DNA from 3 places in the Mesorhizobium sp. B2-6-2 genome. Region 3 is predicted to be linked to each of the others. Evidence: predicted binding sites of a transcription regulator. Region 3 holds the regulator's gene; each other region holds the start of a gene.
What was found. The regulator LexA, encoded in region 3, represses DNA repair genes until DNA is damaged. The targets are predictions, from matches to a motif close to TGTTCNNNNTGTGTTCNG.

Region 1 (2,270 bases), on a different contig from region 3:
AGCAAATATTTACGGCACTGGCTCCAATCTCCCCCACTTGGGGGGAGATTGGCCTGCCGCCGGCGTCAGCGCCTTTGCGCCCAGAATTGGGCCTCTGCGCCAGAAGCCGCAGCCACATGTACTGCGCGGTGTTGGTGTCCTGGTATTCGTCGACGAGGATGTATTTGAACTTGCGGTGGTAGTCCTTCAGCACATCCGGATAGGCGCGGAAGATGCGGATCGGATGGTAGAGCAGGTCGCCGAAGTCGCAGGAGTTCAGCGTCTGCAGCCGTTCCTGGTAGGCCTTGTAGAGCTGGCGGCCCTTGCCGTTGCCGAAGCTGCGCGCATCGCCTTCCGCGATTTCATCGGGGCCAAGGCCCTTGTTCTTCCAGTTGTCGAGCATCTGGGCGAAGGTCTTGGCCGGCCAGCGCTTGTCGTCCAGCCCCTCAGCCTGGATCAGTTGCTTGATCAGCCGCACCACGTCATCGGTGTCGAGAATGGTGAAATCCGATTTCAGCCCGGCAAGCTCGGCGTGGCGGCGAAGCAGCTTCACGCCGATCGAGTGGAAGGTGCCGAGCCAAGGCATGCCCTCGACATTGCCTTCGCCGATCAGGATGCCGATGCGCTGCTTCATCTCGCGCGCGGCCTTGTTGGTGAAGGTGACGGCCAGGATCTGCGAGGGAAAGGCCCTGCCGGTGGCAAGGAGATGGGCAATGCGCGTGGTGAGCACCCGCGTCTTGCCGGTGCCCGCGCCGGCCAGCACCAGAACCGGGCCTTCGGTCGTCTCGACGGCGAGCCGCTGCTCCGGGTTCAGGCCCTTGAGATAATCGGGCACGCCGTTCTGGCCGCTGCGGGCGGCCATGGCGCGCGCGGCTATGCCGGATGGGGCCGCAGCGGGCCGCGCATTCGGTTCATCGAAAAAAGGCATGTCCTCGGAAAAGCCCGACATCGCTCCCGAATGTAGTGATTCGGCAGCGAAAGACCAGAACTGTCTACGTTTTGTTCTAGTTTTCGCGTGTCTGGCCGCAACTTGACAGCCGGAGCGGGTGAGGGAAAGCTGCCGGCAGGGCAGGGACGGCTCGCCGTCGCCTGAAAGCGGCCGCGAAGGCGCAACAGTCGAAGGAGCACCGTCTTGGCTGTCACCATCACCTCCCTCGTCCTCTTCCTCATCGGTCTCATTCTCGGCGGCGGCGGCATCTGGCTCATCGCGCTGGGCGGCAGTTGGTACTACCTGATCGCCGGCCTGGTCTTCCTGATCACCGCCTGGCTGCTGTTCAGGCGCAGGTCGACCTCGCTCTGGCTCTACGCGCTGTTCGTACTGGCCACGCTATCCTGGGCGGTCTGGGAAATCGGCTTCGACTGGTGGCAGCTCAGCCCGCGCGGCGGCGTCATCGTGCTCATCGCCCTGTGGCTGCTGACGCCGTGGGCAAGGCGGGGGCTGCTCGGGCCGGACGGACGCGCGCCGCTGATCCTGGCCGTGCTTGCCTCGCTCGCGGTCGCCGGTTATTCGATGACCGCCGATCCCATGGATATCGGCGGCACGCTGGGCACCGAAAAGGCGGCGACGGCCGCCAATCTCGGCGGCGACATGCCGGCCGGCGAGTGGCAGTTCTACGGCCGCACGCCCTTCGGCCAGCGCTATTCGCCGCTCGACCAGATCACGCCTGACAACGTCGCCAAGCTGCAGCCTGCTTGGACCTATCGCACCGGCGACGTGAAAGGCCCCGACGATATCGGCGAGACGACCTATCAGGTGACGCCGCTGAAGGTGGGCGACGCGCTGTTCATCTGCACGCCGCATAATTTCGCCATCGCCATCGATGCCGCGAGCGGCAAGGAGAAGTGGCGCTACGATCCGAAGATCAAGCTCGACCCCAACCGCCAGCATCAGACCTGCCGCGGCGTGTCCTATTATGCCGACGCCAAGATCGCCTCCGGCCAGCCTTGCGCCGCGCGCATCTACCTGCCGACCTCCGACGCCCGGCTGATCGCGCTCGACGCCGCGAACGGGCAGGTGTGTCCGTCCTTCGCCGAGGGCGGCACGCTGAACCTGATGGCCAACATGCCCTATCCGAAGTCGGGCTATTATTATTCGACGTCGGCGCCGCTGATCGTCGGCGGCAAGATCATCGTCGGCGGCGCGGTCAACGACAATTATTCGACCGAGGAACCGTCCGGCGTCATCCGCGCCTTTGACGCCAGCACCGGCGCGCTGTTGTGGAACTGGGATTCCGGCAATCCCGATGTGACGACGCCGCTGCCCGCCGGGCAAACCTACACTCACAACTCGC
Region 2 (2,270 bases), on a different contig from region 3:
ATGGCCGCGATGGCCAGCGAACCCGGCCTGATGATGTTCACCGACAACACCACCCTGTCGTCGCTGTTGTCGCCGGACGATGCGGCGGCGCTGGACAAGGGGCTCGACGCGCGCGGCATCCCGCCGGCGACGGTCGCCAAGATGAAGCCGTGGATCCTGTCGGCGATGATGGCGTTGCCGGCCTGCGAGGTGGCGCGCCAGAGCGCCGGCGAACTCGTGCTGGACGTCAAGCTTGCCTCGGACGCCAAGGCTTCGGGAAAGGACGTCGAAGGGCTCGAAACCGCCGTCGATCAATTGCGCGCCATGGCCTCGCTGCCGATCGAATTCCACATGAAGAGCCTGGTCGAGACGATGAAGCTCGGCGACAAGGTGAACGACGTCAACGAGACGATGATCGTGCTCTACCAGCGTGGCGAGGTCGGCATGTTCTGGCCGCTGTTCCGCGCCGTGCTGCCGGAGACGGCGGACGACAAGGCCGGCTATGCCGCCTTCGAGCAGACCATGATCACCAGCCGCAACAAGGTGATGGCGGCGCATGCCGGGCCGATATTGACCAAGGGCAACGTCTTCATGGCCGTCGGCGCCATGCATCTGCCCGGTTCGGAAGGACTGGTCGAGGATTTTCGCAAGGCAGGGTATATTGTTACCGCCGTCAACTGAGTCGTCTGGCGGCTGGCGGACCTGAAAACGCCGGTTTTTCAGCGCTTTCCGTCCGTCCGCGTGAAACCCGATGCGGGCTCAGCGCGTTGATGGCTGTTATTTTGATGACTTTCATCCAAGGAGGACACGTTTCATGGCGAACCCTAACGACCCGTTCACCCCTTCGAGCACGCCTCCCACCTCGAGTGGCGGTGGTGGCGGCAGCGGATGGCTGATCGCCCTTGTTGTCATTATCCTGGCCGTGGTTGCGTATTATGTCTTTGGCAGAAGCGGCGGCGAGCATGCGCCCGCCCCGGCTGAGCCGCCGGCCGCCAGCACGCCGGCTCCGGCCCCTGCAACGCCTGCTCCGGCGCCTGAGCCAACTCCGGCGCCTGCCCCGGCTCCCGCGCCAGCTCCGGCACCTGCGCCCGCGCCCGCGCCCACCCCTGCGCCAGCCCCGGCACCTGCGCCGGCTCAGTAACCTGGCAACAGCTTGAAGATGAACGGCCCGCCGAGAGGCGGGCCGTTTTGGTTGGGGCAGGCAAATCGCGGAGAATGGTGGCATGACCGGGTGTTCGGTAGCGGAAGTTGCTATAATGTTCTCGTGCAACCGAGTCGGGCATCCTTATGACTGATGATGAAAATGAACCGGTACATCTGGTAGAAGACGAAGAGACTGGCGATCGGTTTCTCGTCTACAGCACCGAAAAAGGCATTCAGCTCGATATCCGCTTCGAAGGTGACACCCTGTGGATGACGCAGGCGCAGATTGCCGACCTATTTGGGCGGGATCGCACCACGATCACGCGGCATATCAACAATGTAATTGAGGAGGGGGAACTCGACGAAGCGACTTCTGTGCAAAAAGTGCACATAAGTCTGGGCAGGCCGGTCGCTGTCTACAACCTGGATATGGTGATCTCGGTTGGCTATCGGGTGTCATCGACCCAGGCCACTCTTTTCCGTCGCTGGGCCACGGGCATCCTGGTCCAGTTCGCCAAGAAGGGATTCATTGTCGATTCTCCACGTCTAAAGCGTCCCGAGAGTGCAGATCGGGTCGCTGAGCTACGTGAGATAATCCGTGACATTCGTTCCGACGAGGCGAACATCTACCGCGAGCTGCGCAGCATTTGCGCCATGTGCCAGGACTACGACGGCACCACCGAAGCGGCGCGCGAGTTCTATCAACGGACGCAAGCCAAGCTGGTCTACGCGGTCACATCGCAGACGCCCGCGGAAATAATCGCCGCCAGGGCAAACTACCAATTTGAAAACATGGGCTTACGGTCGTGGCCAAACGACAACATTAGAAAGACTGATGTCGCCGTTTCGAAGAACTATCTCGCTGAAGGCGAGATCAAAGAGCTAAACCGGCTCACGACCATCTTGCTCGACATATTCGAAGACCAGCTCGACATGGGCAGGCTTGTCGTGATGCAGGATGCGCAGACCCTTCTCGACCAACAGTTGCGTCAGCTTGGGCGAACAGTCCTGCGATCCGGCGGCTCCGTGAAAACCTCTGACGCAAAGCGTATCGCTGAAGCGCAGTACGAGAAATTCGATCGGCAGCGGAAGCTTGAACGCCATCAGGAAGCTGACGAACGCATCGCCTCCTTGGCCAAGGAGGCGAA
Region 3 (2,270 bases):
TCCGAGGACGCGCATCTGGTGGCGATGCCGATCGGCGGCGGCGAGCTTGCCGTCAATCGCGAACGCTCTAACGAGTTCACCACCGACAACTGGAAACGGGCGCTGAAATCCGAGGATGTCGTACCGCCGGAAAGGTTCGCCAAAGATACGCTGGACATTGCCGATCCCGTCGACCTGCCGCCCGGCTCGCCCTTCTACTGCAGCGGCGATCTCTGCATCGGCCGGCATCCTTCCGGCGCGATCGTCGCGCTCGCCGAGACCCGCGACGCCGCCCGGCCAGCCTGCGGTTTCGCCGACCTCATCGTCATCAACGACGCCACGGCCTATAACCCATGCCCCGATCCGCGTGTGCTCGTCGTTACCAAGCGGCAGCTGGCGCGCGACGGCAGCGCCGCCGTTTTCTTCGATCCGCAATCGGCAACCGCGCGGCCCACCGTCCGCTACGCAGTCGTAGAACCATACCGGCCCTGGCACGAGCAGCGGAAATACACGCGCGAGGCGAGGGGACTGGCGCCCTATAAGCAGCCGGAAAAACCAGCAGCCGCACCGGCCCAATAGATTGTCGTCCGGGCGAAGAAGGCCGGCCAGTTCTGCTCAGTAGCGGCGGATAAGTCCCACGAGCTTGCCCTGAACCTTGACCCGGTCCGGTCCAAAGATCCGGGTCTCATAGGCCGGATTGGCGGCCTCGAGCGCGATCGAAGCACCCTTGCGGCGGAAACGCTTAAGCGTCGCCTCCTCATCGTCGACCAGCGCCACCACGATCTCACCCGGGCTTGCCGTGTTGGCATTGCGGATGATGACGGTATCGCCGTCGAAGATCCCGGCCTCGATCATCGAGTCGCCCTTGACCTCCAACGCATAATGCTCGCCGCCCATGATCATGTCCGGCGGCACCGAGATCGAATGCGTCTGGTGCTGGATAGCGTCAATCGGTACGCCGGCGGCGATGCGGCCCATCACCGGAATGGATACGGCCGCCGCGGCCTCGTCGTCATTGCTTGGCGTCGGGGTGCGCGATGGCGCCGCCGGCTTGACCTGGCGGTTGAGATTGCCTTGGCCGCCCTGGATGACGCTCGGCGAAAACTTCTTCGCGGCATTCAGGCCAGGCGCGATCGAGTCGGGCAGGCGCAGCACTTCCAGCGCGCGCGCCCGGTTCGGCAGCCGGCGAATGAAGCCGCGTTCTTCCAGCGCCGTGATCAGCCGGTGGATGCCGGATTTGGAGGCAAGGTCGAGCGCCTCCTTCATCTCATCGAATGATGGAGGAATCCCGCTCTCCTTCAGGCGTTCATGGATGAACATCAGGAGTTCATGTTGTTTGCGCGTCAGCATCGGCGGCCCCCACGGGTTCTGAACCCAGAATCAGAAAAACAAACCCAGAACAAACACTATCTGTTCCAGTTGTGTTCCGCAACCGTTTAAAGTTTAGTGAATTTGTTAAGGCCGCCGAAACAATGTCGCATCCGGTGACGCCTTGGCCGCCCCGGTTGGGGTAGCGGCGTTGATTCCGCTCATATTTTGGAGCCTCCTTAAGCTGAAACAAGAGCCGACACCATCACGAAGCCGCGGATAGGATCCCGCCGGTTCCTGCGCAAGCGTGCCGCACCGTGAACGAAACGAACCCAAAATGCCAACCTTGGCAATGATTCCGATCCATGGTCTTCGCCGTCTATGGACCAGCTAACATAGGACCAAAGGTTCTTGCCCTGTCGCCGACGGTGGTGAGACAACCCCCTTGACCAGGTCGAAATGGAGGCGGCAGCACAATGAGGGGAATTCCTGATCTCGCCGAAGTCGAGGCGATGGATGCCGCGGATCCGCTGCGCGCCATGCGCGATCGCTTCGTCTTGCCGGAAGGCGTCATATACCTCGACGGCAATTCGCTGGGCGCAGCTTCGATCGACGTCTTCAACGAGATCGAGACTGCCGCGAGGCAGGAATGGGCGCGCGATCTCATCCGCGCCTGGAACACCGCCGGCTGGTTCGATATGCCCATCGAGCTGGGCGACCAGCTCGGGCGCCTGATCGGCGCGAAACCCGGCCAGACGGTCGTCTGCGACACGACTTCGATCAACATCTACAAGGTCCTGCATGCGGCACTTGCGATGCGGCCCGAGCGTTCGGTGATCGTTGCCGAGGCCGACAGCTTTCCGACCGACCTCTATATGGCGGAAGGGGTCGCATCGACGCTGCCCGGCACGGTGCTGCGGCTCGAAGGCGCCGATGCCCCGACGATAGAAGAGCTGATCGACGATCGCGTCGCCGTCATCCTG

Region 1: FJ419_RS08210 (UvrD-helicase domain-containing protein) is a predicted target of LexA. The motif match lies at 969-986, and genes of this name have one in related genera.
Region 2: rhuM (RhuM family protein) is a predicted target of LexA. The motif match lies at 1,226-1,243, and genes of this name have one in related genera.

What each region holds. Positions count from the first base shown of each region.
Region 1 covers NZ_VFUG01000003.1:30,113-32,382, forward strand. The annotation lists gene FJ419_RS08210 (UvrD-helicase domain-containing protein) at 1-928, opposite strand, end outside; gene FJ419_RS08215 (glucose/quinate/shikimate family membrane-bound PQQ-dependent dehydrogenase) at 1,112-2,270, shown strand, end outside.
Region 2 covers NZ_VFUG01000028.1:25,941-28,210, reverse strand. The annotation lists gene FJ419_RS29275 (TraB/GumN family protein) at 1-660, shown strand, start outside; gene rhuM (RhuM family protein) at 1,267-2,270, shown strand, end outside.
Region 3 covers NZ_VFUG01000008.1:99,435-101,704, reverse strand. The annotation lists gene FJ419_RS17780 (ComEC/Rec2 family competence protein) at 1-558, shown strand, start outside; gene lexA (transcriptional repressor LexA) at 595-1,329, opposite strand; gene kynU (kynureninase) at 1,764-2,270, shown strand, end outside.